Regions from separate parts of the Bacillus cereus group sp. Bce041 genome, predicted to be linked through region 1. Evidence: predicted binding sites of a transcription regulator. Region 1 holds the regulator's gene; each other region holds the start of a gene.

Region 1 (10,749 bases):
AATCAGCTAACAATCTTTCATATGTAGCTTCGTTTGAAAAGTTTTCTTCTTTTCCCATTTCTTGCTCAAGCCTTCGAAGTTTTGTCTCCATTTGCTGTAAGTGGGTAAAGACGGTTAGCATTTCATCCCAAATTGTTAAAGACGTTTCTAGTCCAGTATTTTGAGCTAAATATCCGATTGAGACATCTTTCGGTTTTATAATTTCGCCACCATCATGAGATAATTCACCAGCGATAATTTTTAATAATGTAGATTTTCCTGCTCCATTCCTTCCAACTAATGCGATACGATCTTTTGTTTGTACTTCCAATTTTATGTTTGCAAGAATCGTTTCTGCACCGTATAATTTCGAAAGCGCGTTTACTTGTAATAAAATCAATGTTTTCACCTCAAATAATTTCTTAACTTTGCCATGTTTATATTTCTCAATCATACTAAAAATAGTGTATAGTTTAAAATAAAGAGAGAATACTTCTTCTCTTTATTATACAAGGAATTTAATGAGTGCTAAACTTCTGTATTTGATTAAAGTATATGAATAAAGATAGGAAGAGAGGAGAGGTCATATGGATCAGCAAAAGATTCCACAAGCCACTGCTAAAAGATTGCCTCTATACTATCGATTTATCCAAAACTTATCTCTTTCTGGTAAGCAGCGTGTTTCATCGGCCGAATTGAGTGAGGCAGTAAAAGTAGATTCCGCAACAATACGAAGAGATTTTTCGTATTTTGGAGCGTTAGGGAAAAAGGGATATGGATATAACGTAAATTATTTATTATCATTTTTCCGCGAAACACTTGATCAAGATGATATAACACGTGTAGCACTTATTGGAGTAGGTAATTTAGGGACCGCTTTCTTACATTATAATTTCACGAAAAACAATAATACAAAAATTGAAATGGCATTTGATGTTAGTGAAGAGAAAGTTGGAACAGAAATCGGGGGCATTCCTGTATATCATTTAGATGAATTAGAAGAGAGATTATCAAATGATATACAAGTGGCAATATTAACAGTACCGGCTACAGTAGCACAAGCTGTAGCAGATAGATTAGCTGAAACAAGCGTGCACGGTATTTTGAATTTCACACCAGCGCGATTAAACGTATCAGAGAATATTAGAATTCATCATATTGACTTAGCTGTAGAGTTACAAACATTAGTTTACTTTTTGAAAAACTATCCACAATAAAACGCAGAGGAAGCGACCTCTGCGTTTTATTATTGTTTCTTCTTTGTGAATTTAACTAATATAAGGCGAAGTGCCAAATTAAAATCAATTGTTGCCATAACTGCAAATAGTATTGTCCACATATTCCAGATTGTATCTGTCACGTTCGTAATGGCGAAGCGTGTAAAGATACATCCAAGAAGGAAGTATAGTGCAGCCATGAACAATGGTGAGTTTCTCATACAAAAAATCCTCCGATAAAGCCTTGCATTTTTTCAGCTTCTTTAATCATTTCTTGAATTTGTTCATTGCTCATAAAAATTTGCCCAATAGCGACTAATGTATTCATCGCAACATGAGCTGCAATCGGAACGATAATACGTTTCGTCTTCACATATAAGAAGGCGAATACGAGCCCCATAGCAGTGTATACCAATAAGTGAGTAAAATCAAAATGAATTGCTGCGAATACAAGCGAACTAATGATAGCTGCGATAAAGAAGTTAAACTTCTTATAAAGCGTGCCGAATAGAATTTTTCTAAATACGATTTCTTCTAAGATAGGTCCAATTATAGAAACAACAATAAGGAACCAAGGTGTCGTTCTTGCAATTTCCATAAGTTTCATTGTATTTTCTGAACCTTGTTTAATTCCTAGCAGCTGCATCTCGATCATACCGGCAACTATTTGTGAAAAGAAAGCTAAGAAGAACCCGATAAAAATCCATCCAATAGTAGCTGGAACAGAAGAGCGCATTGCATCTAAATGCCTGTCACGAATATCTGTTCTAAGTAACCAAAGTACGATACATAATGCAACAAAGAAGCTAATAATTGCCCAGTGTCCTGTTATGATTTGTCCTTTTTCCTCAATGGTAAATCCTCTATTATCATAGAGTCCTGTTTTTAGGAGAAGTGGTAATCCAACAACGCCAGATAACTGCATTAAAATGTATGTAACGATAATCCACCAGTATTGTTTCTTCAAATGGTTTAACCATCCTTTCTAACTATAGTGTATGAGATAAGTTAGGATAACATGTAAATATGCTACCTACGATATAAACCTCTTGAATTATGTTTTTTTCGTAAATCCTTATTTGAAATTATAATAGAAGACAGGAGAAAGTTGTATGTGTAGCGAAAACAACTTAGGGTGTCCTTTCATATTGTAACATACGAGCAGTGGAAACAACGATTCATATAGTAAAGGCAGTATTGTATATAGAAAGTTTATATAGTGATTTGCGAAAAAATTATGATTTTTTTACTTGCAAAAGAAATTGAGATTATTTATTATTATAAGTGTGTTAGCACTCGGATGACTTGAGTGCTAATAAAAGAAATTTACATAACAAAATGAGGAGGTTATTGTTCATGCTAAAGCCATTAGGTGATCGCGTTGTAATTGAGCTTGTTCAAGCAGAAGAAAAAACAGCAAGTGGTATTGTATTACCAGATACTGCAAAAGAAAAACCACAAGAGGGTAAAGTTGTTGCAGTAGGTACTGGTCGAGTGCTTGAGAATGGTGAGCGTGTTGCTTTAGAGGTAGCAGCAGGTGATCTTATCATCTTCTCAAAATATGCAGGTACTGAAGTGAAATATGAAGGTACAGACTACTTGATTTTACGTGAAAGTGACATTTTAGCAGTTATCGGTTAATTATATAAATCTTAAAAAATCCAAGGGGGTCAATTATTATGGCAAAAGATATTAAATTTAGTGAAGAAGCACGTCGTTCGATGCTTCGCGGTGTCGACACTCTTGCAAACGCAGTAAAAGTTACGCTTGGACCAAAAGGTCGTAACGTTGTACTTGAGAAAAAATTTGGTTCACCACTTATTACAAATGATGGTGTAACAATCGCAAAAGAAATCGAATTAGAAGATGCATTCGAAAACATGGGTGCGAAATTAGTAGCAGAAGTTGCTAGCAAAACAAATGACGTAGCTGGTGACGGAACAACAACTGCAACTGTATTAGCGCAAGCTATGATTCGTGAAGGTCTTAAAAACGTAACAGCTGGTGCGAACCCAATGGGGCTTCGTAAAGGTATCGAAAAAGCTGTTACTGCTGCAATTGAAGAATTAAAAACGATTTCTAAACCAATCGAAGGCAAATCTTCTATCGCACAAGTAGCTGCTATTTCTGCAGCTGACGAAGAAGTAGGTCAATTAATCGCTGAAGCAATGGAGCGCGTTGGTAACGACGGCGTTATTACTTTAGAAGAGTCTAAAGGATTCACAACAGAATTAGACGTAGTAGAAGGTATGCAATTTGATCGTGGATATGCATCTCCTTACATGATTACTGATTCTGACAAAATGGAAGCAGTTCTTGATAACCCATACATCTTAATTACTGACAAAAAGATTTCTAACATTCAAGAAATCTTACCAGTATTAGAGCAAGTGGTACAACAAGGTAAACCACTTCTTATCATTGCTGAAGATGTAGAAGGCGAAGCTTTAGCTACATTAGTAGTGAACAAACTTCGTGGTACATTCAACGTAGTAGCTGTTAAAGCTCCTGGATTTGGTGACCGTCGTAAAGCAATGCTAGAAGATATCGCAATCTTAACAGGTGGCGAAGTAATCACTGAAGAATTAGGTCGTGACTTAAAATCTGCTACAGTTGAATCTTTAGGACGCGCTGGTAAAGTTGTTGTTACAAAAGAAAACACAACTGTAGTTGAAGGTGTAGGAAGCACAGAACAAATCGAAGCTCGCATCGGTCAAATCCGTGCGCAATTAGAAGAAACAACTTCTGAATTCGATCGTGAAAAATTACAAGAGCGTCTTGCTAAACTAGCAGGTGGCGTAGCAGTAATTAAAGTAGGTGCAGCAACTGAAACTGAGTTAAAAGAGCGCAAACTTCGCATTGAAGATGCACTTAACTCAACTCGTGCAGCAGTAGAAGAAGGTATCGTTGCAGGTGGTGGTACTTCACTTATGAACGTATACACAAAAGTAGCTTCTATCGTAGCTGAAGGCGACGAAGCAACAGGTATCAACATCGTACTTCGCGCACTAGAAGAGCCAGTTCGTCAAATCGCAATCAACGCTGGTCTAGAAGGATCTGTAGTTGTAGAGCGTCTAAAAGGCGAAAAAGTAGGCGTTGGTTTCAACGCAGCTACTGGCGAATGGGTTAACATGCTTGAGTCTGGTATCGTAGATCCAGCTAAAGTAACTCGTTCTGCACTTCAAAACGCAGCATCTGTTGCAGCTATGTTCTTAACAACTGAAGCTGTAGTAGCTGACAAGCCAGAACCAAATGCACCAGCAATGCCTGACATGGGCGGCATGGGCATGGGCGGTATGGGCGGAATGATGTAATTCCGTTTGTCCTAAAAAACATCCATTTCTATATAGAAATGGATGTTTTTTTATGTTTTTTAGAAAAGGAAATGAATTTCTGTAGAATTTTGTCGCTTTCTCTCTTGACCATATTGATACTTCATTGTTAGAATCTAGGAAGATAATATAAAACGATCCTTCATATATCCTCAATGATATGGTTTGAGAGTCTCTACCGGGTTACCGTAAACAACCTGACTATGAAGGCAGTGTGTCTTATATTTATAAAGAGCGGAGACTATCTTTCTTTATAAAGCCAGACCCCTGCCTTTTCTTTGTTATGAGACTAGAGGCGGAGGACTGGCTTTTTTTATTATATTGGTAATGCTTTTCGCCAAATTGGTGAAAATATTTATATACGAGAACTAACGTTGGGGTGATTATTTTGAAGAAACAACACGATACAATTATCGTTTTAGATTTTGGAAGTCAATACAATCAGTTAATAGCACGTCGAATTCGTGAGTTCGGTGTATACAGTGAACTTCATCCACATACAATTACTGCAGAAGAAATTAAAGCAATGAATCCAAAAGGGATTATTTTCTCTGGTGGACCAAATAGTGTATACGGTGAAGGTGCATTACATTGTGATGAAAAAATCTTTGAACTAGGTTTACCAATCTTCGGTATTTGTTACGGTATGCAGCTTATGACGCAACACTTCGGTGGTAAAGTAGAGCGTGCAAATCACCGCGAGTACGGAAAAGCTGTTCTTAAAGTAGAGAACGAATCAAAACTATATGCGAACCTTCCAGAAGAGCAAGTTGTATGGATGAGTCATGGTGACTTAGTAACTGGTTTACCTGAAGGATTCGTAGTAGACGCAACAAGTGAGTCTTGCCCAATTGCTGGTATGAGCAATGAAGCGAAAAACTTATACGGTGTACAATTCCACCCAGAAGTACGTCACTCTGAGCACGGTAACGATTTAATTAAAAACTTCGTATTCGGCGTATGTGGTTGTTCTGAAGGATGGAACATGGAGAACTTTATCGAAGTAGAATTAGAAAAGATTCGTGAAACTGTTGGAGACAAAAAAGTACTATGCGCACTTAGTGGCGGTGTAGACTCTTCTGTTGTAGCAGTATTAATTCATAAAGCAATTGGTGATCAATTAACATGTATTTTCGTTGACCACGGTTTACTTCGTAAAGGTGAAGCAGAAGGCGTTATGAAAACATTTAGCGAAGGCTTCCATATGAACGTTATTAAAGTGGATGCAAGAGACCGCTTCATGGACAAGTTAAAAGGTGTAGAAGATCCAGAACAAAAACGCAAAATCATCGGTAACGAATTCATTTACGTATTTGATGATGAAGCGTCAAAATTACAAGGTATGGACTTCTTAGCGCAAGGTACACTTTACACAGATATCGTTGAGAGTGGTACAGCAACTGCACAAACAATTAAATCTCACCATAACGTTGGTGGTCTTCCAGAAGACATGCAGTTCAAATTAATTGAGCCGTTAAACACGTTATTTAAAGATGAAGTACGTGTATTAGGATCTGAACTAGGAATTCCTGATGAAATCGTATGGCGTCAACCATTCCCAGGACCGGGTCTTGGTATTCGTGTATTAGGTGAAATCACAGAAGAGAAATTAGAAATCGTTCGTGAATCTGATGCGATTTTACGTGAAGAAATTATTAAAGCGGGCTTAGACCGTGAAATTTGGCAATACTTCACTGCACTTCCTGGCATGCGTAGCGTAGGTGTTATGGGTGACGAGCGTACTTACGATTACACAGTAGGTATCCGTGCAGTAACATCTATCGACGGTATGACAGCTGACTGGGCACGTATCCCTTGGGACGTATTAGAGAAAATCTCTGTACGTATCGTAAACGAAGTAAAACACGTTAACCGTATCGTGTATGATGTAACGAGTAAGCCACCAGCAACTATTGAGTGGGAATAGTATTTATAAAAAGGTCCATCTATTGCTTATGCATAGGTGGATCTTTTTTATTTTGGTGTTAATACGAACAAAACTATAAAAGTTTATAAAAACGTTCGTTTTTTAAATTGACAAAACTACTTCGTCGAGTTAATATGATTATGTAATTCAAACAAAAAGTGAATATTATAGCCGTCGTATAATATCGGGGATATGGCCCGAAAGTTTCTACCTAGCTACCGTAAATGGCTTGACTACGAGGCGTTTTTATAAAGGTGAGGGGAATCTTATCTTTATTCATAGAACGCTTCCATGTATATATGCAATGGAAGCCTTTTTTGTTTCTCGGGATAAAAGAGGGCTAGGAGAAATGCGGCGAGTAATCATATAACGGGGGAAACGTAGGATGAAACGCTATTTTCAGTTTGATGAGCTCGGTACGAATTATAAGACTGAGTTCATAGCAGGGTTAACGACATTTCTATCTATGGCTTATGTACTATTTGTCAATCCTGCTACGCTGTCGCTTGGAAATGTTAAAGGGTTACCAGCAGGTACAGGGATGGATCCAGGTGCAGTATTCGTTGCTACGGCATTAGCGGCAGCGATCGGTTCGTTAATTATGGGTATTTTCGCGAAGTATCCAATTGCTTTAGCGCCAGGTATGGGAATTAACGCGTTCTTTGCTTATACAGCAGTGTTAACGATGGGGATTCCATGGCAAACAGCAATTGCCGGAACATTAATGTCAGGTATTATCTTTATTATTCTTACTGCTTCAGGTATTCGTGAAAAAATCATCAATGCAATTCCATCGGAGTTAAAGTTTGCAGTAGCAGCAGGTATCGGATTGTTCATTGCATTTCTTGGATTCCAAAATGCCGGAATTATCGTGAAAAATGATGCAGTTCTTGTTGGGTTGGGGGACTTAACAAAGGGTACAACGTTACTAGCAATCTTCGGGGTTGTTACTACGATCATCTTCATGATTAAGAAAATTAATGGTGCAGTATTTTACGGTATGATTCTTACAGCGATCTTAGGAGTAGCAACAGGATTAATTGATACTCCGAAAGCTGTGGTGGGAGCAATACCGAGTCTAGAACCAACGTTCGGCGTGGCGTTAACGCACTTCGGAGATATTTTCACAGTTCAAATGGGGATTGTTATTATAACGTTCTTCTTTATCGATTTCTTTGATACAGCAGGTACGCTTGTAGCGGTTGCGAATCAAGCAGGATTAATGAAGAACAATAAATTACCACGTGCCGGAAAAGCGTTATTTGCAGATGCGATTGCAACTGTAATTGGTGCGATTCTTGGTACATCAACAACAACGTCTTACATTGAATCGTCTGCAGGGGTAGCAGCAGGAGGACGTTCTGGATTTACAGCAGTTGTAACAGCAGGATTCTTTTTACTGGCACTATTCTTCTCGCCATTACTAAGTGTTGTAACGCCAGCTGTAACGGCGCCGGCTTTAATTATTGTAGGAATCTTGATGGTTTCTTCCTTAGGGGAAATTGATTGGAAGAAATTCGAGATTGCAGTGCCAGCATTCTTTACAATTATCTCTATGCCACTTACGTATAGTATCGCAACTGGGATTGCGATTGGATTTATCTTCTATCCAATTACAATGGTTGTGAGTGGTCGTCGTAAAGAGGTTCATCCGATTATGTATGTTATGGGAGTTTTATTCGTACTATATTTCATCTACGTTCGTAAATAAAAGGGGTTTTTTAAAGGTCTAGACTTAAGGGGAGTCTAGACCTTTTTTGCGTCTTCAGAAAATCTTAAGGATTTCCGAGCGTTTTTCTTCAGAAGTTTTCCTATAATAGAAGTTAGGGATTAAAAAAGTGATGGGGGAGATATTGTGGCACACGAAACAATACTTGTCGTAGATGATGAAAAAGAAATTCGGAATTTAATTACAATCTATTTAAAGAATGAAGGATATAAAGTATTACAAGCAGGAGACGGAGAAGAAGGATTACGTCTATTGGAAGAAAATGAAGTACATCTAGTCGTATTAGATATTATGATGCCGAAAGTGGATGGTATTCATATGTGTATGAAGGTAAGGGAAGCGAAAGAAATGCCTATTATTATGCTTTCTGCCAAAACGCAAGATATGGATAAGATTTTAGGATTAACAACAGGGGCAGATGATTATGTAACGAAGCCGTTTAATCCGTTAGAGCTAATTGCACGAATTAAATCTCAGTTACGCCGTTATATGAAAATGAATGGTTTCGCTATTCAAAATGAGGACGAGTTAGAAATTGGGGAGATGAAAATCAACATCTCGACCCATAAAGTTATTGTAGAGGGAGAAGAAGTGAAACTAACTCCGAGGGAATTTTCAATTTTAGAATTGCTAGCTAGAAATCCAGGTATGGTGTTTAGTGCGGAGCAAATTTATGAAAAGGTGTGGAACGAACGATCTTTCCAGTCTGATAATACTGTAATGGTGCATATTCGAAAAGTGCGTGAGAAGATTGAGGAGAATCCAAGGAAACCTAGATATATAAAAACAGTATGGGGAGTGGGGTATAAGATTGAAAAAGATATTTAATCCGTTTACTTATATAAGGAAAATAAGACAATTAATTGAGAAATTAGTAAAGAGCGTACGAAAGAGTATAAGGATTCAATTGATTACTACTTTTGCTGCTTGTGCGTTATTAGGAGTTTTGTCAGCAAAGGCAGCAGCACCGTTTTTTGAGAATGCGAATCGTCAAGCAACTATCGATTATCGGGCTGGTATGGAACAAATTAATCACCAAGCTCAAGGAGCGGCAAATAGTTCGGTTCATGAAAATAAATTAGAAGCTATATCAAATATGATCGAAATGGAGAACCAAAATTTAGAGCAAGGGTCTAGAGCTTTGAAGATATTGGTTACTGATGAAAGTGGTAAAGTTTTATATAAAACAAAGCAAGCGCAAGAAGAGCAAATCGATTTGCATAATACGATTCGTAATGCAGCATCATTCGCGATTAATTATACAGATGGTAGAAATGTATTTGAAAGTACAAGAAAAGAGTTTATATCTTTTTCACCTATTACTATTGAAGGAAAGAATTTGTACATGTTTGTTAGTGGAATTCCAGAGGGAGAGGTAATATATGATACGCAAGAAGGACCATTCCCGTTTTTAATTGGTGTACTTGTATTCATTTTCTCTTTCTTCTATATAACAAAGAGAAAGATGAAGCAGATTGAAGCAATGGCACAAGGCGTAAAGGAAATAGAAAGAGGTAACTTAGCCTACCGCATTGAGAAAAAAGGTGAAGATGAGATTGCAGCTTTAACGGAGAATATTAATAATATGGCAGAAGAGCTTATGAATAATATAGAAAAGGAACGTAAATTAGAAAAGCAAAAGAATGAGCTTATCACAAATGTATCGCATGATTTGCGTACACCACTTACTTCTATTATGGGTTACTTACGATTACTTCGAGATTCTAAATATGAAAATAAAGAACAACACGATGAGTATACGAGAATTGCTTTTGCAAAGTCGGAGCAGTTAAAAAATTTAATAGAAGATTTATTTGAGTATACGAAGTTAACAAATGAACAAGTTGTATTAGAAAAACAAGAAGTATGTGTAAATGAGTTGCTTGAGCAATTAATAGAAGAGTTAGTACCGCAAGCGGAAGAGCATGGACTTACTTTTGTTAAGAAGTTTCCTGAGGAACGTGCTTATGCATCGATTGATTCGGAAAAGATGGTTCGTGTATTTGATAATTTACTAATGAATGCAATTAAGTATAGTAAAGATGATGGAGAGATAAAAGTTTCTCTTCAAAGGCAGCGTAGGGATATACAAATTGTAATTGCGAATCATAGTGAAGAGTTTACAAGAGAAGAGTTAGCGAATTTGTTTGAACGTTTCTATAAGAAGGATCAATCTCGAAGTAGAGTAACGGAAGGGTCGGGACTCGGTTTAGCGATTGCGAAAAGTATTGTTGAGTTACAAGGTGGTAGTATTCGAGCGGAATATAGGGATGGCACTATTCAATTTATCGTCTCGTTACCAATTATAGAAAAATAATAAATGAATAGAATGATATGTGATAAAAAGGCTTATTTTAAAAGAAATAAGCCTTTTTATATTTTTTATAAAAATATATTGACGATTAGAGCTTAGAGGTGTAATATAGAACAAGTCGCCGATGACAATAACGTCGTAAGCGACAAACGAAATGAAAAACTTAGTTGACATTGAAAGATGAAAATGTTAACATAAGGAAGTCGCAAATGAGCGGCCAAGTAGTTCTTTGAAAACTGAACGAAACAAAC
Region 2 (10,749 bases), on a different contig from region 1:
CTTGACTCCTGCACCATCTGAACATAGATGAGACAATTTCACAACTAACATATCTATTGTAGTGCCCCGTAATAATTTCGTTTGAACCATAGGCCCCTGAATACGATCACCAGGTTCCTTAATAAAATCTATTGCCATTATTTCAAGTTCTTGATTATTTCCTTCTGCAAAAAAGCAAATAGATGAGTTAGTGTCAGATGAATGTTCCTCCCAGTAAGGAATATCATTTTCTACAAACCGGCTGTTCAAAACTGGTTGCAATTGCAACGTTATCCTTACTGATTCTTCAAGTATTTCCTTGGATATACCTACAGGAAAATAAAGAACTGCATTAATTTGTTGATCTGCAGAATAAAGACCTAATACATAATTCATTCGATCTTGTGGTGTTACTGAATACTTTCTTTTCTCCATAATTCCGTCCCCCTTTAGGACTTTTTGTATAACCCTATTTTCCATATGCTTGTAATTTTTCTAGTCATTTTTCTTCAAGAGCTAATAACGCTTATTTTTTGAATTTTTAACGAAATCATCTTCTCCGTATTGGTTTCATTCTTTTTACAGGTGATATATTCATTATTTTATTGTTATCAACACTGCCTAACCTTACAATAAAACCAAACGAAAATAAATTAAGTTTACATATACATAAACATTTTATTATAACGTCTATAAATTATCAATACAACAAATAAATCATTTTTATGTCTGTCAATAAAAAACAATATATTCAAGGTCCACTTCATAATAAAAGATTGATGTGCATGTAAATGTACCCATATCACTTTCAAAATAAGAATGAGAATTTTTTCAACAAAAATAAGATGCAGTTATTGATTTTACAGTAAAAAAAGCCCCTCCATTTTGAAAATGCGCAATCAAAATGAGTAGGGCTATTTCCAATTTAAATTTTATAAAAGAATGATTATCATAAATAATATTTTACTTTTTAGTCTACCTTATTATTTTCAATCCATTTTCCTAATAAATGAATGGATTTTATTCCTATAATTTGAGGTGGTATCGTTGGTTTTTAAAAATAGAAAGCTTATTTTCAAATCAAATGAAAAAGAGGTAAAATTATAGATATTCATGTAGAAATTTCGTTTTGGGGATACTTAAAATCTTAAGGTGATGGGCATGTGGTGTTATACTTTAAAAGCTCTATAAATTTTATAGATATAGCGATTTTCTTTATTAATAATCATTTGTATGTGTGTTTACTCACACACATACAAATGATTTATAAAGCCACAATTAAGTGAAAACATCTTTTCCGTTACGATAACATCATAGCCATGTCTTCTGCTGCATTTGTAATTAGTTTTAAACCAAATGTTTCTTGTAATACATCAAGCACGCCAGGTGAAATAAATTCAGGAGCCTTTGGACCGATGCGAATATCTTGAATTCCAAGACTAAATAGCCCGAGTAAAATGGCAACCGCTTTTTGTTCAAACCATGATAGCACAATACTTACTGGCAATTCATTCACTTCACATTGGAAAGCATCAGCTAATGCAGCTGCTATTTTCACTGTAGAAATGGAATTATTACATTGTCCTAAGTCGATGTAGCGCGGAATCTCGGTACCAGGTACAACACCGTAATCCACATCATTAAAGCGGAATTTCCCGCAAGAAGTTGTTAAAATAACTGTTTCTGGCGGAAGTGACGTTGCTAATTCACGATAATATTCTCCACCTTTTCCCGGTGCATCACAACCGGTAATAACAAAGAAACGCTTTATCTTCCCCTCTTTTACTGCATTAATAATTTCCGGAGCTAATGATAATACTGTATTATGATGAAACCCTGTTACTAACTGTTCATCCGACTCCATATGTACTTCTGAAAGTTCTAGTGCTTTTTGAATCAATGGTGTAAAATCATCATTTTCAATTTTTTGTACACCCTCTAAACCTGCAATGTCATATGAAAAGAATCGATCAGAGTATGATCCTTTAATTGGCATAACACAGTTCGTTGTAGCTAATATGGCACCAGTAAATTTTTCAAAAAGGCGTCTTTGATCATACCATGCCTTACCGATGTTTCCTTTTAAATGTTTATATTTTTTCAGTTGCGGGTATCCGTGTGCTGGTAGCATTTCAGAATGCGTATAAATATTAATGTCTTTTCCTTCTGTTTGCTTTAATAGTTCTTCTAATGCAAATAAATTATGGCCCGTAACTACAATTGCTTTACCTTCTACACGATTTTGTGTAATTTGTACAGGTTCTGGCACACCAAAATGATTCGTATGTGCCTCATCTAATAATTCCATCACCTGTAAAGCTGATTTCCCCACTTTCATAGCCATATCAATATGCTCTTGTTCGTTAAAATTAGAATTTGTTAATGTCATATATAAAGCTTCTTGTGTTGTAGCATCTACAAATCCATCCGTATACCCTAGCTGAGCAGCATGTGTGCGATAAGCTGCAATTCCTTTTAGCCCAAACACAATCGTATCTTGTAGACTCGCAATCGTTTCATTCTTGCCACAAACACCCATTACTTTACATCCGCCTGTTGGCGTTTGTTCACATTGATAACAAAACATATCATCCCACCCTCTCCCAATCATTCATTACACCTTAAGCATAATACCCATTGAAAAAAAGTGATGTGATATCAATCACAATAATATATAAAGATTTGTGACAGTTCATATTGTTGACATAATACTTTTATTGACATCCAAAAAATATACATTAGTGTGCACACATCTTTCGATACTTTTAAATAGCTAAATAATTAATTTGGAGAAATATATACAACAAAAAAATTTTTTTGAATCCCTTATACAAATAATTGCAATTCATCTCATATGAAAATAGCGTATTTTTTATTTTAAGGAACTATCATTTTTTTATTAAAGCCTTCATTGTAAACCTCTTTATTTACAATACATTTACACTATCTTAACATTACTTACATTATTTATATGATATATTTATATAGAAGCTACTTAAGAAATTTCATATACATTTTATCTTTATGATCTCTAATCTAATCAATAAAAAGATCATGTTATATTTTTATAACAGGGGTGAATTACGATGACTGAAACTTTAAAAACACTTATAATGCTTGATGCTACTTACGTTGTTATTGCAATTATGACAGTACTAGTATTTGTATACTTGGAATTAAAATCTCAGTAATATATGCTGACGTAATCGACAGATTCAGCATTTAAATATAGTTAGAAGAAAGAAAGAAAGGAGAAAATTATTTCTCCTTTCTTTTGTATTTCTACAATTTCTTATTTTAATAAATCCAATGTATGTAAAAGTAATCCCTTGTCTCCTACTTCTCCATGACCAGGTACTACCGAATTTATATTTCCATATCGCTTCAGCACATTCTCAATCGATGTAGACCATTCATTTACATACGCATCCGCAACATTTCCTAAATCTTTAGCTTCCGCAGATTTTACTAAACAGCCTCCAGCTAAAATTTGATATTGTGGCAACCAAACAACAATATTATCTTCTGTATGTCCTTTCCCTGGATAGAACGTTTCTACTTTTGTATTGCCAAACTTCAAACTCGTAATTATTTGTAAATCTCCAAGCGGCTCTTCATATCCACTGTTCTTTGCTAGTTCTGCGGTTAATGCTGTACTATGCGCTTTAATTCCTCTTTCTTTCAACGTTTTTATTCCGCCAATTCGATCAGCGTGCGCATGTGTAATAATGACATCCGTTATGCGCTTCTGAAATTTCTTTTCTACCATTTCCATTAGTTCCTTCGTTAATTTGTTATCCCAAGAAGAATCAACAAGCACTAGTCCTTTAGTAGTATTAAGAACTAGACCGTTCGAAGGAACTGCTTCTCCATTAAAATAACCTAACTCCGTATGAACCCATACATTCTTGTTTAACTGAGATATTGAAATGGTTCCCGTCTCATTTTTTATTACTGTTTTCTCTACCTTTTGTGATGCTTGTACAGAAGAAATTGTGCTAACAAATTGAATTGTTCCTAGTAAACCTACACATAATCCTACTTTTAACAACGTATTCTTTTTCATGTTATCAACCCTTTCTTTCAAGCTAAATAGTTATTACCTATATTAGACAATTTATCTCAAATGTTTGTTCCATATAATTGGACACTTTATAATCGCGGCTTATGTAAATACACGCATGGTGCAGTAAAAAAGATCACCCAAATGGATGATCTTTTTTATAATTTATCAACATATTGCTTCGCTTCTAGTAAGGAAAAACTAAAAGCTTCTCTTACTCTCTTAACTGCTGTAATTTTTTTGCCTTCTTCTACAAGCTGGCGTAGTTCTTTATTAATTTCAGGTTCTCTTTCTATAATTCCCATTTCTTTCGTAATTAATTGTAATCTATCTTCAATTCTCTTTAAACGCGCATCATTTTTCTTTTCAATTGTAGTTAATTTTTCAGCGATATAAATGAAACCAACAGCTACTATCAGTATAACCATCCAGAATTCCATGAATGTTCCCCCCTTACTAACTTTCATTTACTTTATTCCACTAACTTATGTAAATTTTACCACAATACACATTTAATGTATAATATCACTATATCAAACTGTTAATAAAACCTATTATTTTAGGGGGACACTTTATGAAAAGATTTTTAAATACGTTACTTCAATTTGTAGTTCTTTCAATCGTGCTACATTTGTTATTTGATATAGTTGGTTGGCTTGTTTTCAATGCACCAATTAAAAACAAACAAATCATCATTTCTTTAATAACAATCTCATGGGTTATGTACATGTACCGAGACAAATTTTTTCAAAAGTTCACTTCAAACTAACTAAAAAAGAAAACACTTCATTGGTGAATGACGAAGTGTTTTCTTTTTTTTACTACTGTATAATAAAAATACTATTCTGTCTTTAAAGAAAGGAGTCACCATGAACTTAAAAAGTAGCAATATATACGAGAAAATGAACCAATATTCCGTTGCAGGTTTAAGCCTCGCTGTTATATGTAATGGCAAACTAGATGAAGCGACTGCCTTTGGAACACTTGAAGCTGGAACAACTAGAGCTGTTACTACAAATTCTCTCTTTAATTCTTGTTCTATCAGCAAATTCATCACTACAATGCTCGTACTAATGTTATCAGATCAAGAAATCTTGCATTTAGACGAAGACGTAAATGATAAACTCACATCTTGGAACATTCCTACTAATCTATTTACTTCACAAAAAAGCATCACTTTGAGAAACTTATTAAGCCATCAATCTGGACTCATTGATCCACCTAATAGTTTTGAACATTATACACCTGCAAAAGGCTTACCTAATATGTCTGAGCTCCTTTCCGGTAAAACACTATATTGCCCCGTACCTATAGAGGTAACTTATAAACCAGAAAGTGAATTTCACTACTCAGACGCAAACTTTTGTATAATCGAACTACTACTAGAAGATATTACAGGAAGATCATTTAGTCAGTTATTAGAAGAACACATCTTCCAGCCATTACAAATGAAAAATAGTACACTTTTTTCTCCAAAAGACATAGATAAAACCGATGTTTTTGCTTGCGGACATAATAAAGATAGAACTGTAACAAATGAGAAGTATCCATTTTATCCATTCGCAGCTGCTTCAGGTATTTGGACAACACCAACTGACTTATCAGCTTTAGTTATTGAAATCATTCATTCCTTACAAGGAAAGGGCAAACTAAAACTTTCTCAAAAATTAGTAATAGACATGATTTCTCCTCAAGGTTGCTCAAAATGGACTGGATTAGGTTTTTTTCTAGATGATTCTAATGAAGAATTACAGATTTATTCACTCGGATGGGGCGTTGGATTTCAATGTATGATGGTTTGTTATCCATACTGCGGGAATGGTGCTGTTATTATGACTAATTCCGATTTAGGTGTTCATCAAATGGAAGGGATCATTGGTGAGGTTGTAAAAACGTTATCCTTATAATGAAAATAAAGAAGCTGTTCCTTCCAGCTTCTTTATCTATATAACATTTTTCGCAACAATTTTTATATGTTCTGGTGCGATAATCTCCGTTATACTTTCTTGGAAATCTTCCCGCAACATTTCTTCCAAATGTTCTAACTGCACTTCAACATGAGTGCATTCTAAATTATGTATATTTAACAGTGCATAATGATCTTTTTTCTTAATTACTAAATATTGATTTTCCTCTGTCACAAGTACAGAACCTAATCGGACTCCTAGTAAGCGTTGATCATCAAACTTCATAATTACTTCTCCTTCCCTCATATAAACAAAATTACAATGAAAATAATTACATTTATGGAAAAACACACTTATTTAGACTATATCATAATTTACTAAAATAGAAATATCTTTTTCTGTTTTAATAAAAATCCCTATTTTTTCATATATTTCGATACAAAAAACTTTCTCAACATTAAATTTGAATTTTCAGTTTTTAATCCTATGAAAATCTATTATAATAAAGTTAATAAATGTTTGACCTCTCCTAATTCATGTACATATGGATGATCAGTAGTTATTGCTACTGATCTATTTTTTTGATTTCAGAAAGTACATACTCTGCATCCTTTCCTACACCACAAATAAGTGCGGAACCCCTTTGAGATTGCCATGGTAAACCGATATAATACAATCCTTTTACTGGACTGATTCCCTTTATATGATTAGGAAATCCTTTCTCATTCACTGCCTGTTCAATTTCAATCCAATTATAATTTTGAACAAAACCAGTTGACCATATAATGCTTTCTGCACTATAAGTATCACCATTCTGAAACATAATGTTATTTCTTGATGCACTTACTACTTTTTCTTGCAGTTTGATTGCTCCATTACGAATAAGTTTCTTACCTTCAAAACCGAAAATAGGGTCCTTTCTCTTCTGAAACCATCTTCCCCTCTTTGTATTTATTTCAGCGTACAATAAACCCACTTTTTCTAGCAGATTAAAAATACTTTTTCCAAAAAGTTGTAACGGTAAAAACGTTAAAGGATGACTAATAGACACCGTAACTTCATGAGTCTTTGCCAGTTCTACTGCAATTTGCATTCCTGAATTCCCACCACCTACTACTAGTACTTTTCCCTTAGGAATTTGTGATGGTGATTTATATTGTGATGAATGTATTTGAAAAATATGTGATGATAGATTTGCTGAAACTGAGGGAATAAACGGTTGCTGAAAAGCACCTGATGCGATAATAACTTTTTTCGTTTGTAAAATTTCTGTAGGAGTATGTAATTCAAATATTTCTTTTTCTTTCTTTATTTTTAGAACTTCCGTTTGTAATTGTACCGGTAATTGAAAATGTCTTGCATATTCTTCTAAATAAGTTGCAATTTCATCTTTATATGGAAATTCATTTTTTTCACCTATTAACGCCATACCCGGCAAGCTACTGTAAGACCTTGGGGTAAAAAGCTGCAAAGAATCATATCGATTTCTCCATGAATCACCAACTCGTTTTCCTGCCTCAAGTAATAAAAAATTATGCCCTTCTTGCTTCAAGTAATATCCCATTGTTAATCCAGCTTGACCCGCCCCAATAATAATTAGATCTTTCATTCTAATCCCTCCTCTTCTTAAACGCATGAATACTTGTTCATATATTCATACGTTTCCATAATCATAACATTTTCTTTTTATATGATTCAATATCTACTCAAAATAAAAAAGAGCAGTTCACTGCTCTATGAACTACTCTTCATTCCATTTCTACAATTTTTCCTCGTATAGTGTAATTCTATTTGAAAACGGATCAATTACGGTTAATTCAATTGTACCCCAAGGTGTTTTTTCTATATTCGGCTTCGAATAAGCATATTCTTTACTTAATACTACAGAATGATAATCCTTTACATCATCTATTTTGATCCGAATCGCACCACCTGGTGAGGCATCACCATGATGTTCTGATAAATGTATCACAGCATCCTGTAACGAAATTTGCAAATATAATGGCATATTTTCCTCATACCGATGTTCCCAATCCAGTTTAAATCCTAAAAAACCTAAGTAAAATAGTTTTGCTTTTTCAATATCAAAAATTCTAAATATAGGTGTTATCATTTATACTCTCCTCCTATTTATAAACATCTGCTGCCAATTCTCTCAAAACTTCCACGTTTACTACTTCAAAACAACCATCATTCTTCTTTATTATCTCTTTATCACAAAAAACATTTAATGTGCGCAACAAATGCCGATAGCTCGTTCCTAACAATTCCGCTGTTTCCGTTAAATTCCCACTAAATACAATTCTATTTCCGTGCTGTACTGCCCGTTCTCCTGCTGCTAACATGTAACTCGCAAGTCTATTTTCAAGAGGATATAGTAAATTAATTGTACTATTTTTTGAAAGCCGATTTAACTTATGCGCTAACGATCCGCAAATACATCGTAAAAATTTCGCATCATTAAATAGTTGATTTCTCACTTTCCCTAAAGGCAAACCAACACAATATGAATCTGCCATCACTTGTACGTTTGAAGTTGTCTTTTGAGAATGAATTAACTCCACATCTCCTAACAGCTGCAAGCTATCATAAAAGCATAATAATACAGATTTCCCGTTACTTAATGTATTAAACGCTTTCGCTTTTCCTTCAACGAAGAAAAATAAATAATCTATCTCTTCATTTTCTCTACAAATAAACTCATTCTTTTTAAAAAATATAAGTTTCATATATGGCTTCATATCATGACTAAAAAATGAATCAATATTATTTTTCTTCATATACTCTGCTAATTTAATAGAATTACATACTTTCTTCATAGTTCCCCACCTTTACAACTCATCCCCATTGTAATCAAAATTTTCTTCTTCCACTATGACATATGTCATAACAATACACAATTTCAGCATGATACAGTCATTACAAATATGAAATACAAAGGGGATATTACATTGTATAACTTTCTTTCTGTCTTTATTGGTGTGCTCATCGCCGTTATGCTTCCATTGAATGGAATTTTATCTGAGTTAATTGGCAAGTACACAGCAAGCGTGGTCATTCACCTTGTCGGTTTAATTGCAGTTATCTTCATTTTAATCATAAACAAAAATAAAATTCGTTTCGATAAAAGTATTCCACTTTTTTTATATAGCGCTGGAGCGATTGGAGTATTCACTGTTCTTTTTAACAATATAAGTTTCTCCGTCCTTGGTGCTTCTATTACGATCGCATTAAGTTTACTCGGTCAATCTATTGCTTCCATCGTTATTGATCATTTCGGCTTATTAGGAATGAAAGTTGCAAAGTTTGAAAAGAAAAAACTAATTGGATTATGTTTCATCTCTTCTGGAATTATAATCATGACAATTTATTAATGGGGGCAAGAAAATGTTATATATTACGATCGCTATTTTAGCTGGTGTTTCTATCGTTGTTGCTAGAATTATTAACGCGAATTTAGCAAAGGAAATTGGAAACTGGGAAGGCACGTTTTTCAATTATATTACTGGATTATTTTTCTCTATGTTATTTTTAATTTTCAGTTCAGATTCATTGTATATCCCTATTCATAAGTTGCAATCTATTCCTATCGCCGTATACTTAGGCGGATTAGTAGGAGTTATCGTTATTTCATTATCCAACTATATTACTCCTAAAATATCAGCCTTTTATTTAACATTACTCATCTTTATCGGACAATTATTTGCGGGGACTATTATTGATTTCTTCCTGACAAATGAACTCTCAATTGGTAAAGTTATCGGTGGCATTTTCGTATTAATTGGGCTCACTTACAATTTACTCATAGATCGCCCGATAAAAACTGTGAAGCATAACCAAGTTCAACTATAATACTTTACGCTTACCTATCATATATTAATAGAAAAGCTCTTCACACGAAGTAATAGAGAGGAGAAAATCCTATTAAAAAAATTATTTTATTGCTAGGTAGCGTATTAATTATTTCTGGAATTGCATGGTTTATAAACTCGGGAAAATCTATTCAAGATCTCTATACTGCAAATAAGCCGAAAAAGAAAGCTACTATTATTTCAAGCTCGCGAGATCCAAATGAGCCCTCTGTTTTTTTAGGTAAACAGGAAATAAAAGATATACATGTCGAATCAATTAAAACAAAACAGGATATCTTTCTCACAAAAACAGATGAATTAAAAACGTTTATTAACAGTATGAATACCGCAAAAAAAGGTAAATTAACATTAGATGAAGAAGGATCAGACTTAATAGATTGTGATATGTGGATTACTTTCGAGGATGGAACTTATAAAAAATATTTCATATGGGTAGTTGATCATCACAGCAGCGAAGTGATGATTGCTCAGCAAGATACTCCTGATGATGTAAACCTTACGTACTATCAGTTAAACGAAGATAGTTCAAAAAAAGTTTATAATTTATTTAAAAAAATTATTTAAACGAAAAAGTCATGAGCACGCGAACTCATGACTTTTTGCACTATATATACTCAGGGAACACTCTACAACCCTTTTCCTGCTCTATATCATGACCAAAGAAAACAATTGGTTTCTCTTTCGCCACAACTCCTTTTAAACGTTTAATTGAAGATAAAGCTAATTCTGGATCAAATCCTGCGAACGGCACTTCATCTTCAAAATTCTCTTTCGTGTACGATGCATCAATTGTTAATAAAACTGAACCGGATTGCTCCGTCTCAATGAATAGCGACTGATGGCCTGGAGAATGACCTGGCGTATACAATAATTGAACACCTGGTACCACTTCATAATCCCCTTCAATAATTTTGTAGTTCAAATGCGG
Region 3 (10,749 bases), on a different contig from region 1:
AAACGCCTAGCTGATGAGCAAGCTCGTAAGCAACAAGAAGAGCAAAAACGCTTAGCTGATGAGCAAGCTCGTAAGCAACAAGAAGAGCAAAAACGTCAGGCTGATGAACAAGCTCGTAAGCAACAAGAAGAGCAAAAAGCACAGCAAGCTCAAACACAACCTGCTTCAGGAAATACTAGTAGTGCATATTACAAAAATTGTGCCGCAGTTAGAGCTGCCGGGAAAGCTCCTCTATATAAAGGACAACCAGGTTATGACTCACATCTTGATCGTGATGGCGATGGAGTTGCATGTGAAAAATAGTAGTAAAAAAGAAGCTTCTAGTAAGCTTCTTTTTTATTATCAGAAACTATTATGACGAATTCCCTCTCCCTCTTCCTTTTATAAAACTCATTTGATTATCCTTAAAATTGACACATTATAAGTGATTTCAATCACCACATTGTTTTTCATTTATTGCTATTCTTAATTTAGATATTACATTCAAACTTTATGGAGGCATTCATATGGAACATACATTTACTGAAACTTCTATTGTCGGTGAGATTGTTACACAATTTCCAAAAGCTAGTAATCTTTTTAAATCATATAGAATAGACTTTTGTTGTGGTGGTAATAAACCACTTATTGATGCAATTCATGAAAGAAATTTATCAGCAACAGAAGTACTTACAGAATTAAATACGCTTTATCATAATACGAAACGATTAAATGAATCTGAAATTGATTGGAAAAATGCTTCTTATCGTGAATTGATTGATTATGTTATAAATAAGCATCATCGCTATTTAAATGAAGAATTACCACAGTTAAGTCCGTATGTGACGAAAGTATTACGCGTCCATGGAGCAAGTCAGCCTCACTTAGCTCAAATTCATAAGCTATTTCACGAATTAAAGATGGAATTAGAACAGCATTTAATTAAAGAAGAAACAGAAGATTTCCCATTAATTTTAGAATTTGAACAAAATCCAATTGACGAAAACTATGTGAAATTACGTAAAGTAGTAGATGAGTTGGAAAATGAACATAACCACGCAGGCAACATTATTAAAGAACTTCGTAAAGTTACAAATGACTTTACTCCTCCAGAAGGAGCTTGCGGTACTTATCGACTTGTTTACCAACGTCTTGAAGCGCTAGAGTCTGATTTATTTGAGCACATTCATTTAGAAAATAATATTTTATTTCCACGTGCCATTACGAGAGCATAAATAAAGAGCAGGACATGAGTATACATACTTATGTCCTGCTCTTTCATTTGGTAAAGACTATACACATCCCTCTCGAATAAATCCGAATTTTAACAATTTGTGAATCATTATAAAAATGTGATAAACATCACATCTCTTCCTTTTTTGATTTTCTATAATAAAAACATAATCCTTTGTTCAACATTTCACAGAAAAAGGGGAAACGAAAATGAAAAAACGTTTAGTTATGATCGGAAATGGTATGGCTGGCATACGCTGTATGGAAGAAATATTAAAACATGATAGTGATTCATATGAGATTACTATTTTTGGAGATGAACCTCATCCAAACTACAACCGTATTATGCTCTCTCATGTTTTACAAGGCAAAACAAATATGCAAGATATCATTATGAATGAATACAGTTGGTATGAAGAAAACGAAATAACTTTGTATACAAATGAAAAAGTTCAAAGTATTAACCGAGAAGAAAAAATTATTATTACAGAAAAGAATCGTACTCTTACATATGACAAACTCATTATCGCAACAGGTTCTAGTGCTTTTATTTTGCCTGTAGAAGGTTCCACTCTCCCTGGTGTAACAGGATTTCGAACAATTGAAGATACACAATTTATGATTGATACCGCTAATGAAAAGAAAAAGGCTGTTGTCATTGGTGGTGGGTTACTTGGTTTAGAAGCCGCAAGAGGTCTTATTGACTTAGGGATGGACGTACATGTTGTTCATTTAATGCCAAACTTAATGGAGCAACAACTAGATACGAAAGCAGCTTCTCTTCTGCGCGAAGATTTAGAAGCGCAAGGCATGAAATTTCTAATGGAAAAGAAAACTGTAAAAATTCTTGGTACAGACCATGTTGAGGGCATTCAATTTGAAGATGGTGAAGTTGTAGATTGTGATTTAATCGTAATGGCTGTCGGAATACGCCCAAATACGCAAATAGTAAAAGATGCTGGTTTAATTGTAAATCGCGGTATTGTAGTCAATGACTATATGCTAACAAATGATGAGTCCATTTATGCAGTTGGAGAATGTGCAGAGCATGACGGTATCGCATATGGACTTGTTGCTCCTCTTTATGAACAAGGTGCGATACTAGCAAAACATATAACAAATTTACAAACTGATGGATATTCGGGCAGTATCGTCGGTACGCAATTAAAAGTTGCAGGTTGTGATTTATTCTCTGCTGGTCAAATTTATGAAGATGATCAAACGAAAGCAATATCCATCTTTGATGAATGTAAACGTTCCTATAAAAAAGTATTAATTCGTGATAATAAAGTCGTCGGTATCGTTTTATATGGTGACACAGCTGACGGTACACGTCTCTTTAGCATGTTAAAGAAGGAAGAAGATATACAAGAATATACACCAGCTTCCCTTCTTCACAAAGCTGGTGAAGAAAGTGAATTTGACGTTGCTACAATGAGTGCGGATGACACGATTTGTGGATGTAATGGTGTTACGAAAGGTTCAATCGTTCACGCCATTTTAGAACAAGAGTTAACGACTTTTGAAGAAGTTAAAGGCTGTACGAAAGCCGCAGGTTCTTGTGGTAAATGTCGTCCACTTGTGGAACAAGTTTTATCTCATACACTTGGAGATGCTTTTGATGCCTCAGCGCAATCTGCCGGTATGTGTGGATGTACACCTTTATCCCGTGATGAAGTCGTAGCAGCCATTCACGAGAAAGGCTTAAAATCTCCAAAAGAAGTACGAAATGTTCTTGGTTTTGCACATGAAGACGGCTGTTCGAAATGCCGCCCTGCTTTAAACTACTATTTACGTATGGCGATTCCAGAAGAATATGAAGATGATAAATCGTCCCGTTTCGTTAATGAAAGAATGAATGGTAACATCCAGCACGATGGTACATTCTCTGTTATTCCACGTATGTACGGAGGCGTTACAACAGCTGATGATTTAATGAAAATTGCTGAAGTTGCGAAAAAGTACGATGTTCCTCTTGTGAAAATTACAGGTGCAAGCCGAATCGGCTTATATGGTGTTAAGAAACAAGATTTACCTAACATATGGGCTGACTTACATATGACTTCGGGATATGCATATTCAAAATCGCTTCGTAATGTAAAATCATGTGTTGGTTCTCGCTTCTGCCGTTTCGGTACGAAAGATTCATTAGGACTTGGTATGCTCCTTGAACAATCATTAGAAATGGTAGATACACCTCATAAAATGAAGATGGGTGTAACGGGCTGTCCGCGTAACTGTGCGGAAGTACTGACGAAAGATTTTGGCGTTGTTTGTGTCGAAAATGGATACCAACTTTATATTGGCGGAAATGGTGGTACAGAAGTACGTGAAGCTGATTTTGTAATGATTGTCCCTACTGAAGATGATGTCCTTCGCATCGCTGCAGCTTACATGCAATATTATCGTGAAACTGGTATTTACGGAGAGCGTACCGCCTACTGGACAGAACGTTTAGGCTTCGATCACATAAAAGAAATACTACAAGATGCAAGTATGGTTACTACGTTAAATGAACGTTTCCAAACAGCTCGTAGAACATATACGGAAGCATGGGGACAAGCACTAGAAACGAAATCATTAAAAGCGATGTATGAAGTAGAAACTGTGAAATAAGGAGCTGTGATCTAAATGATACACACGAAAGAAAAAATAAAAGTTATGCGTGCGGAAGATCTTGCTATTCAAATCGGTAAAGAAGTGCAAATGAAAGGTATGTCTATCGCCCTATTCCGCCTTTCAAATGGCGATATTCGAGCTGTAGAAAATCGTTGTCCTCATAAAAACGGACCGTTAGCAGAAGGGATTGTGTCTGGAGAATTCGTCTTTTGTCCACTGCATGATTGGAAAATCTCACTACTAACAGGTGAAGTTCAAAAACCTGATGACGGCTGTATTCAAACATACGAAGTAGAAGTTATTGACGGTGACATTTATTTATACATGTAATTTTCGAAAGGAAGCCTCCTCTGGCTTCCTTTTAAATAAAAATTGATGAGGTGCAATTATGAACGGATATGTATATTTAGTTGGTGCAGGACCAGGTGATGAAGGGCTTATTACAAAAAAAGCGATAGAGTGTTTAAAACGTGCAGATATTGTTTTATATGACCGTTTACTAAACCCTTTCTTTCTTAGCTATACAAAACAAACATGTGAACTTATGTATTGCGGAAAAATGCCAAAGAATCATATTATGCGACAAGAAATAATTAACGCACACCTTCTTCAATTTGCGAAAGAGGGCAAAATTGTTGTCCGATTAAAAGGCGGAGATCCATCTATTTTTGGCCGTGTTGGTGAAGAAGCAGAAACTTTAGCAGCAGCAAATATTCCATATGAAATTGTACCAGGCATTACATCTAGCATCGCCGCTAGTAGCTATGCAGGTATTCCCCTCACCCACCGTGACTACAGTAATAGTGTCACTTTATTAACCGGACATGCAAAAGGTCCCTTAACCGATCATGGAAAATATAATTCATCTCACAATAGCGACACGATTGCCTACTACATGGGTATAAAAAACTTACCTACAATTTGTGAAAACTTACTACAAGCAGGAAAAAAAGAAGATACGCCAGTAGCAGTCATTGAATGGGGTACAACTGGTAAACAGCGCGTTGTCACAGGGACACTGTCTACCATTGTTTCTATTGTCAAAAACGAAAATATTTCTAATCCTTCTATGACAATTGTTGGTGATGTTGTTACTTTGCGGAATCAAATCTCTTGGAAAGAACGTAAACCATTGCACGGCAAGAAAGTTTTATTTGCAGCTGCAACAAATAAAAAAAGCGCAATAAAGCAAAAGTTACAAGAGTCCGGTGCAGAAATATATCAAATTCCAACTTTCAAAAAGAAAGAATACACAGTAACCTCTGAACAAATCAATAAGATTTTTAACGTTGATCGTCTTGTATTTTGTTCCGCTGACAGTGTAGACATCTTAATGCAATCATGCAGTAAATATCATAAAGATATTCGTTCCTTACAGGCAGAACTTCAGTATATGAACCTTTCTATTCAAGAAAAGCTCATGCAATATGGATTGTTCAGTAAACCTGCGCAATTTTCTTCGAATTCAACGATTTATTTAGGACGAAACATTAACCGAATTGCTGTTATTCAAGAAAAAATTGGTGCTGGTTCCTATATGATGACTCATGAGTACACAATTGATCATCGCTTCGATGAAATTCATTCACGTATTCTTTCTGAATTCTCATGGGATAGCATTGTATTTGAAGGTCGTGCTTCTATTGATACGTTTCTAGCAGAAATAAAACGCCTTGGCTTTATCAATATTCTTACTCTCCCATTCTCGTATACCGACGTTCCAACTTTACACTATGCAAATAAAGTTGGGTTTCATAACGTAGATCATCAATTACAAGAAACTCTTATGAAGAAAGACATGGTGAGACAATGAAAGGAATTGTATATGTTGGACATGGAAGCCGGCTACAAGAAGGTAATGAACAATTCATTCAATTTATTCAATCTGTTATGAAAGAGCGAAACGAAAGAATTCAAAAAATAGCTTTTCTAGAACTAACGACACCTACTATTTCGGATGCAGTTACAGAAACGATAATAGAGGGAGTAACTGAAATAATGATTGTACCTGTTTTATTATTTGCAGCAGCTCACTATAAACGTGATATTCCTTTGGAGATAGCGAAAATGAAAAATCAATATCCACATATCTCATTTTCAGTTGTACAACCTTTTAGTACGCATCCGCATATGGTTGAACTTGTAGTGAAAAGAATACGTGAAACTATGCCAATGCAAGGTAGTAGTGTTTTACTCGTAGGGAGAGGTAGTAGTGATTTTCAGCCGATACATGAGTTACAACAAATCGGAGCAGCTGTCGAACAAAAACTCAGTCTACCAGTATCATGCTCCTTTTTAACGAAAGGAACGCCCTCTTTTACTGCTGAGCTAAAGACTATAACATCAACTGCATCCCATGTATATGTCATGCCCTACCTTCTCTTTACCGGATTATTGCTTCAAAAAATTAAGTTGTATACAAAAAAATACGATCACGTGACGACTTGTAATTGCCTACAGTTTGATACATATATGAAATTAACATTGTTAGAACGAATGGAGGAATGCATATATGTATAACATGTACCCCCTTATGTTTAATCTGCAAAATAAAGTGGTCGTTATCATTGGTGGAGGTAAAATTGCATATCGAAAAGCGTCTGGATTAAAAGATACAGGCGCTTTCGTCACCGTTATTAGCCCCGAGATTTGCGAGGAAATGAAAGAACTTCCTTATATTACTTGGAAGCAAAAAACTTTTAGTAATGATGATATTAAAGATGCTCATCTAATTTATGCAGCTACAAATCAACATGCTGTAAATATGATGGTCAAACAGGCCGCTCATGATTTCCAGTGGGTTAACGTTGTAAGTGATGGTACAGCATCATCGTTTCACACACCTGGCGTTATACGAAATGATGAATATGTTGTCACTATTTCGACTTCAGGTAAGGACCCATCGTTTACGAAGCGTATGAAACAGGAATTAACTTCTGTCCTTCCTAAACTTATAAAAAGACTTTCTCGTACTCATAAAATGTAATCTATCACTTAGCTAAAATAGGAATTAACTGTGAACAAACGTTTTTTAGAGGCGTTTGTTCTTTTTGCTTTAGTTTCGTTTTTTAGGATCAGACAAACAATTGGACAAGAATCTGTGAAGAAAAATAACGGCAACAATTACGGACAAAAAAGCAGTTGCTTGAGAGCAACTGCTTCAATACAGGTTTTATATTGGATATTCATTCAACCAAATTAGCGCTTGTTCATAATCATCAAAAAATCTCACAGATTCTTTCGTATTAGATTGTTGTAAATAATCCATTATCTCCCCCTCTTCAAGGAGAAATGCAATTGCCTTACTGTTATTCAAAATGATTTCATTGAAGAACTTCTCTTTCCATACTTTTTGAACAGAAAAATGATTTGGCGTGTATCCTTTTCTATCCACCAACAATTTGTATTTCCGCCCTTCAGAAATGAATTGCTGACAAACCTGCTCAAAACCATTAAACCATTCATACACATCATCTGTTTTTATATTGCCTACTAGATGGGTAACAATTATATCTCCTGAAACTGTTGTGCTGATATTCTGTTTACTCAACTTGGAATCCCCCTTAGTTACAATTTTGCGGAAAAACCGCTATCAAACTAAGCTCATGTAACGTCAATTATAAGCGAAATTGTGTCTTTTTTCGCTAAGCTACTTGATTATCAGACATGGTACAATTGTAAACGATACCCAATATATCATAGACTGTTTTCTTCTCATATCTATGGGATTTCCGCCATCATTTACCGCCTCAAATCTATTCGTTTTAACACGTATATTCAAAACAAAATATATGACAAATAAATAACGACAGTTACTGTAATAATGCTGAAAAGTGTTGAAAATAAAACGATTTGTGCATGTAATTCAGGCTCTATTTGATATTCCATAGCAATGGTTGATGTATTTCTTGAAGTAGGAAAAGAACTTGCAATAAATAATGATTGTGCAACAATACCATCGATGTTTAGTATGTATATTACGGCAAGTGCTAATAATGGTCCCATCAGTAACCTTCCAATTAAAGCCCATGTTATGACTCGATGGAAAAAATTAAGCTTAATGTTGGATAATTGTGCCCCTAGCAATATGAGTGCTATTGCAACAAAACCATTCGCAAGCTGATTAAGAGGAATAAAGATAGAATTAGGTATTTGAATTGTAAAAGATTGAAAGAAAACCCCTAATACGAGTGCATGAAATACAGGCAGTCTTAGAAATGATTGAATAATACCTCCGATTGTTTTTGTTGCTGATAGTAAGTTATATATCCCATATGAATAAGTTAAAAGATTCTGGAAAATAACAATAAAAATTTGAATGGAAACCCCCACTGGATTGTGACTGAAAATCAATTGACTTACTGGTAACCCATAATTACCGGAATTCATTAACGAAATGCTATTTTTTAGAGCTGCACTTTCTCCTTTTTCTAACTTTAATATTTTTGAAATGAAATGACTTACTATGATCAGACTCAGACTATAAAGCATTAAATAGTATATTATCTGGAGCAACAAACCTGTTTCTATACGAATATCATATATATTCACAAATACAGCCGCTGGCATTAAGCAATAAGTAATAAGTGTAGATAGCTGCTTTAAGTTAAATTGGAACTTTCTTTGTAAGATTGCACCAATTAGCATCAATATTAATATCGGTAATATTACGTCTAATATAATAAATACAAACATTTAAAACCTCATTCTAAATATATTTTAGTTGGATTAAACGCTTTACTAAATGTGGACACATTTCATTCATCGGAAAACACCCTTAGTTCTCAATAATCAGAAAACTGAAATCGATAATATGAAAATGCTCATCAAAAATTCTTATTTCATTTCCCCCCCCTCTCTTTTCTTTAACATATCAAATATAACTCATAAAGAAAATTATGGATTATTTATACAAACTCATAATTTTATCTTATTGAACTAAACTGTATTCTTTAGTGTAGTACTTTTTTCACAATATCCGTTAGCCTTACCAAAAAATTTGGCCCTAAAAAAATCTGATACTGCAGTTACTATGCGAAGAATACTTACATCAATCCCATACTTGTCGCTTAAACCACCTAACACACCTGATACTTGTTTATCTTGAGTGGACTTATATTTTTTTCATCTAAACATCCCGATTCAATTAAATATTTGCATTCTAAAAATGAGTTCGATCTTTAGAATAGATTTAAGATTTCCTTCACTAATCTATCCTTTAAATGAATAACTTTTGACTTCTATATTTTAAAATAAAATTCCATAAGCCTTCTGTTTTTCATTTTAAAAACACATTCTTATAGAAAACAAGCGTTTATTGAGATATCAATAAAAACATGTTGAAGCCTATTACTAAAAGAACCATCCCAATATACTTTGGGATGGTTCTTTTTCCTTATTAATGATTCTTTAACATCACTAACAATTTCTCTTGGCTATACATCCATACTGTAATGATTAAACAAGCAAGTGCGACTTCTGATAGCGCCATAAATCCAATTGCATAATGACCTGTTAATTGGAATAGTAATGTTAAAATTAGCGGTGGGAAGAATCCTCCTAGTCCACCTAAAGCTGATACGAGACCATTTACAATACCAGCTTGTTCTGAGAAATACATTGGAACGAGTTTGAAGATTGTACCATTACCAATCCCTGCACAAAATGCTACTAGTAAGCAACCAAATGTATACACGTTCATACTTGGCATAAACGATAAAATAATACCTGAAAGTGTTAAACCGATAAATACGAAGATTAATATTTTAAATGGATTAAACTTATCACCGAGCCAACCACCAATCGGGCGCATAATTGTTGCGAGTACGATGAATCCGGCTGTCCGCATACCTGCATCTACTTTCTCTAATCCGAAGTGAGATACTAGAAAGTTTGGTAAGTATACTGTAAATGCGACAAATGATCCGAATGTTAAAAAGTAAAAGATACATAAAAACCAAAGTTTCTCATTTTTATATACACCTTTTATTTGTTCCATTAGTGGTGTATTCACTTTTTTCTCCTTACGATCACCTAATAAAAAGTTCATAAGTGCAAACGCTGCAAGTAAAACTAAATAACATTGTACTGTCGTTCTCCAGCCAACTGAAGTTGCAATGACAGGTGCTAAAAACGAAGTAATTGCTGTTCCGGCGTTACCGACACCGTAAATACCATTTACAAAACCGTGACTCTCTTTCGGAAAGTATTTTGGTAAAGAAGTTACTCCTACAGAGAATACAGCACCACCGATTCCTACAAATAATCCACCAATAATTAAATCCATCATAGAATTGGCAACACTAATATAAAAAACAGGAAATAATAATAGAATAAAACTAATATAGAATAATTTTCTTGCTCCGAAACGATTCGTCCAATAACCAATTGGAATACGAAGAATAGAGCCTAAAATAACAGGTACTGCTGTGACCATAGAAATTTGTCCCGCAGTTAATGGAATATCCGCTTTTATATAAGGCATTAATGATGATAAAATGACCCATACCATAAAACCGATAATTAGATTAGAAGTTTGTAAACTTAATTGAAAATTAGGACTTTTCATCCTGTTCCCTCCTATGTATGCATAGTTATATTCATTCTCTCCAGCCTAATCACGTCCTAACATGATTAGGCTGAAAAGAATCAACCACCACTTACTGGCGAAATCATTGCTACGATATCGCCAGTTTGAATGATGTCATTCTCATTTGCATACTCTTCATTTATCGCGACCATAATCTCGTTTGAAATTGCTATGTTGTATTTCTTAATGAGTACTTCCTTCAGCTTCGCAACTGTAATATTTTCACAATCTATGTGCAATGACGACTTACTTACTTCTTCCTGTAAATGTGCAAATAATAGCACTTCAATCATATTCTCATCTCCTTTCTAGGCTCACCATTTGCATAT

What was found. The regulator Rex, encoded in region 1, represses fermentation and respiration genes when NADH is low (regulators of the CRP and FNR family bind a similar motif). The targets are predictions, from matches to a motif close to TTGTGAAATATTTCACAA.
Region 2: the regulator Rex is predicted to act here: its motif matches at 2,630-2,647, upstream of hcp (hydroxylamine reductase).
Region 3: the regulator Rex is predicted to act here: its motif matches at 1,330-1,347, upstream of nirB (NADPH-nitrite reductase large subunit).

Annotation. Positions count from the first base shown of each region.
Region 1 covers NZ_JBQXON010000032.1:78-10,826, reverse strand. The annotation lists gene ACUN13_RS31350 (ABC-F family ATP-binding cassette domain-containing protein) at 1-379, opposite strand, end outside; gene ACUN13_RS31345 (redox-sensing transcriptional repressor Rex) at 567-1,196, shown strand; gene ACUN13_RS31340 (YdiK family protein) at 1,226-1,417, opposite strand; gene ACUN13_RS31335 (CPBP family intramembrane glutamic endopeptidase) at 1,414-2,163, opposite strand; gene groES (co-chaperone GroES) at 2,553-2,837, shown strand; gene groL (chaperonin GroEL) at 2,876-4,510, shown strand; purine riboswitch at 4,651-4,752, shown strand; gene guaA (glutamine-hydrolyzing GMP synthase) at 4,917-6,455, shown strand; purine riboswitch at 6,609-6,711, shown strand; gene ACUN13_RS31315 (NCS2 family permease) at 6,841-8,166, shown strand; gene ACUN13_RS31310 (response regulator transcription factor) at 8,311-9,012, shown strand; gene ampS (aminopeptidase AmpS) at 8,996-10,501, shown strand.
Region 2 covers NZ_JBQXON010000012.1:93,906-104,654, reverse strand. The annotation lists gene ACUN13_RS25995 (condensation domain-containing protein) at 1-414, opposite strand, end outside; gene hcp (hydroxylamine reductase) at 1,280-2,566, opposite strand; gene bla2 (BcII family subclass B1 metallo-beta-lactamase) at 3,272-4,045, opposite strand; gene ACUN13_RS25980 (hypothetical protein) at 4,201-4,482, opposite strand; gene ACUN13_RS25975 (hypothetical protein) at 4,617-4,811, shown strand; gene ACUN13_RS25970 (serine hydrolase domain-containing protein) at 4,912-5,949, shown strand; gene ACUN13_RS25965 (hypothetical protein) at 5,986-6,234, opposite strand; gene ACUN13_RS25960 (flavin-containing monooxygenase) at 6,515-7,558, opposite strand; gene ACUN13_RS25955 (glyoxalase superfamily protein) at 7,709-8,062, opposite strand; gene yeiL (transcriptional regulator YeiL) at 8,076-8,768, opposite strand; gene ACUN13_RS25945 (DMT family transporter) at 8,877-9,323, shown strand; gene ACUN13_RS25940 (DMT family transporter) at 9,337-9,801, shown strand; gene ACUN13_RS25935 (hypothetical protein) at 9,891-10,385, shown strand; gene aiiA (quorum-quenching N-acyl homoserine lactonase AiiA) at 10,426-10,749, opposite strand, start outside.
Region 3 covers NZ_JBQXON010000003.1:412,087-422,835, forward strand. The annotation lists gene ACUN13_RS13675 (excalibur calcium-binding domain-containing protein) at 1-303, shown strand, start outside; gene ric (iron-sulfur cluster repair di-iron protein) at 507-1,214, shown strand; gene nirB (NADPH-nitrite reductase large subunit) at 1,423-3,828, shown strand; gene nirD (nitrite reductase small subunit NirD) at 3,844-4,161, shown strand; gene ACUN13_RS13695 (uroporphyrin-III C-methyltransferase) at 4,220-5,644, shown strand; gene ACUN13_RS13700 (sirohydrochlorin chelatase) at 5,641-6,351, shown strand; gene ACUN13_RS13705 (precorrin-2 dehydrogenase) at 6,344-6,817, shown strand; gene ACUN13_RS13710 (STAS/SEC14 domain-containing protein) at 7,004-7,405, opposite strand; gene ACUN13_RS13715 (AEC family transporter) at 7,609-8,526, opposite strand; partial or broken gene ACUN13_RS13720 (PspC domain-containing protein) at 8,827-8,955, opposite strand; gene narK (nitrate transporter NarK) at 9,230-10,399, opposite strand; gene moaD (molybdopterin converting factor subunit 1) at 10,480-10,713, opposite strand; gene moaE (molybdopterin synthase catalytic subunit MoaE) at 10,710-10,749, opposite strand, start outside.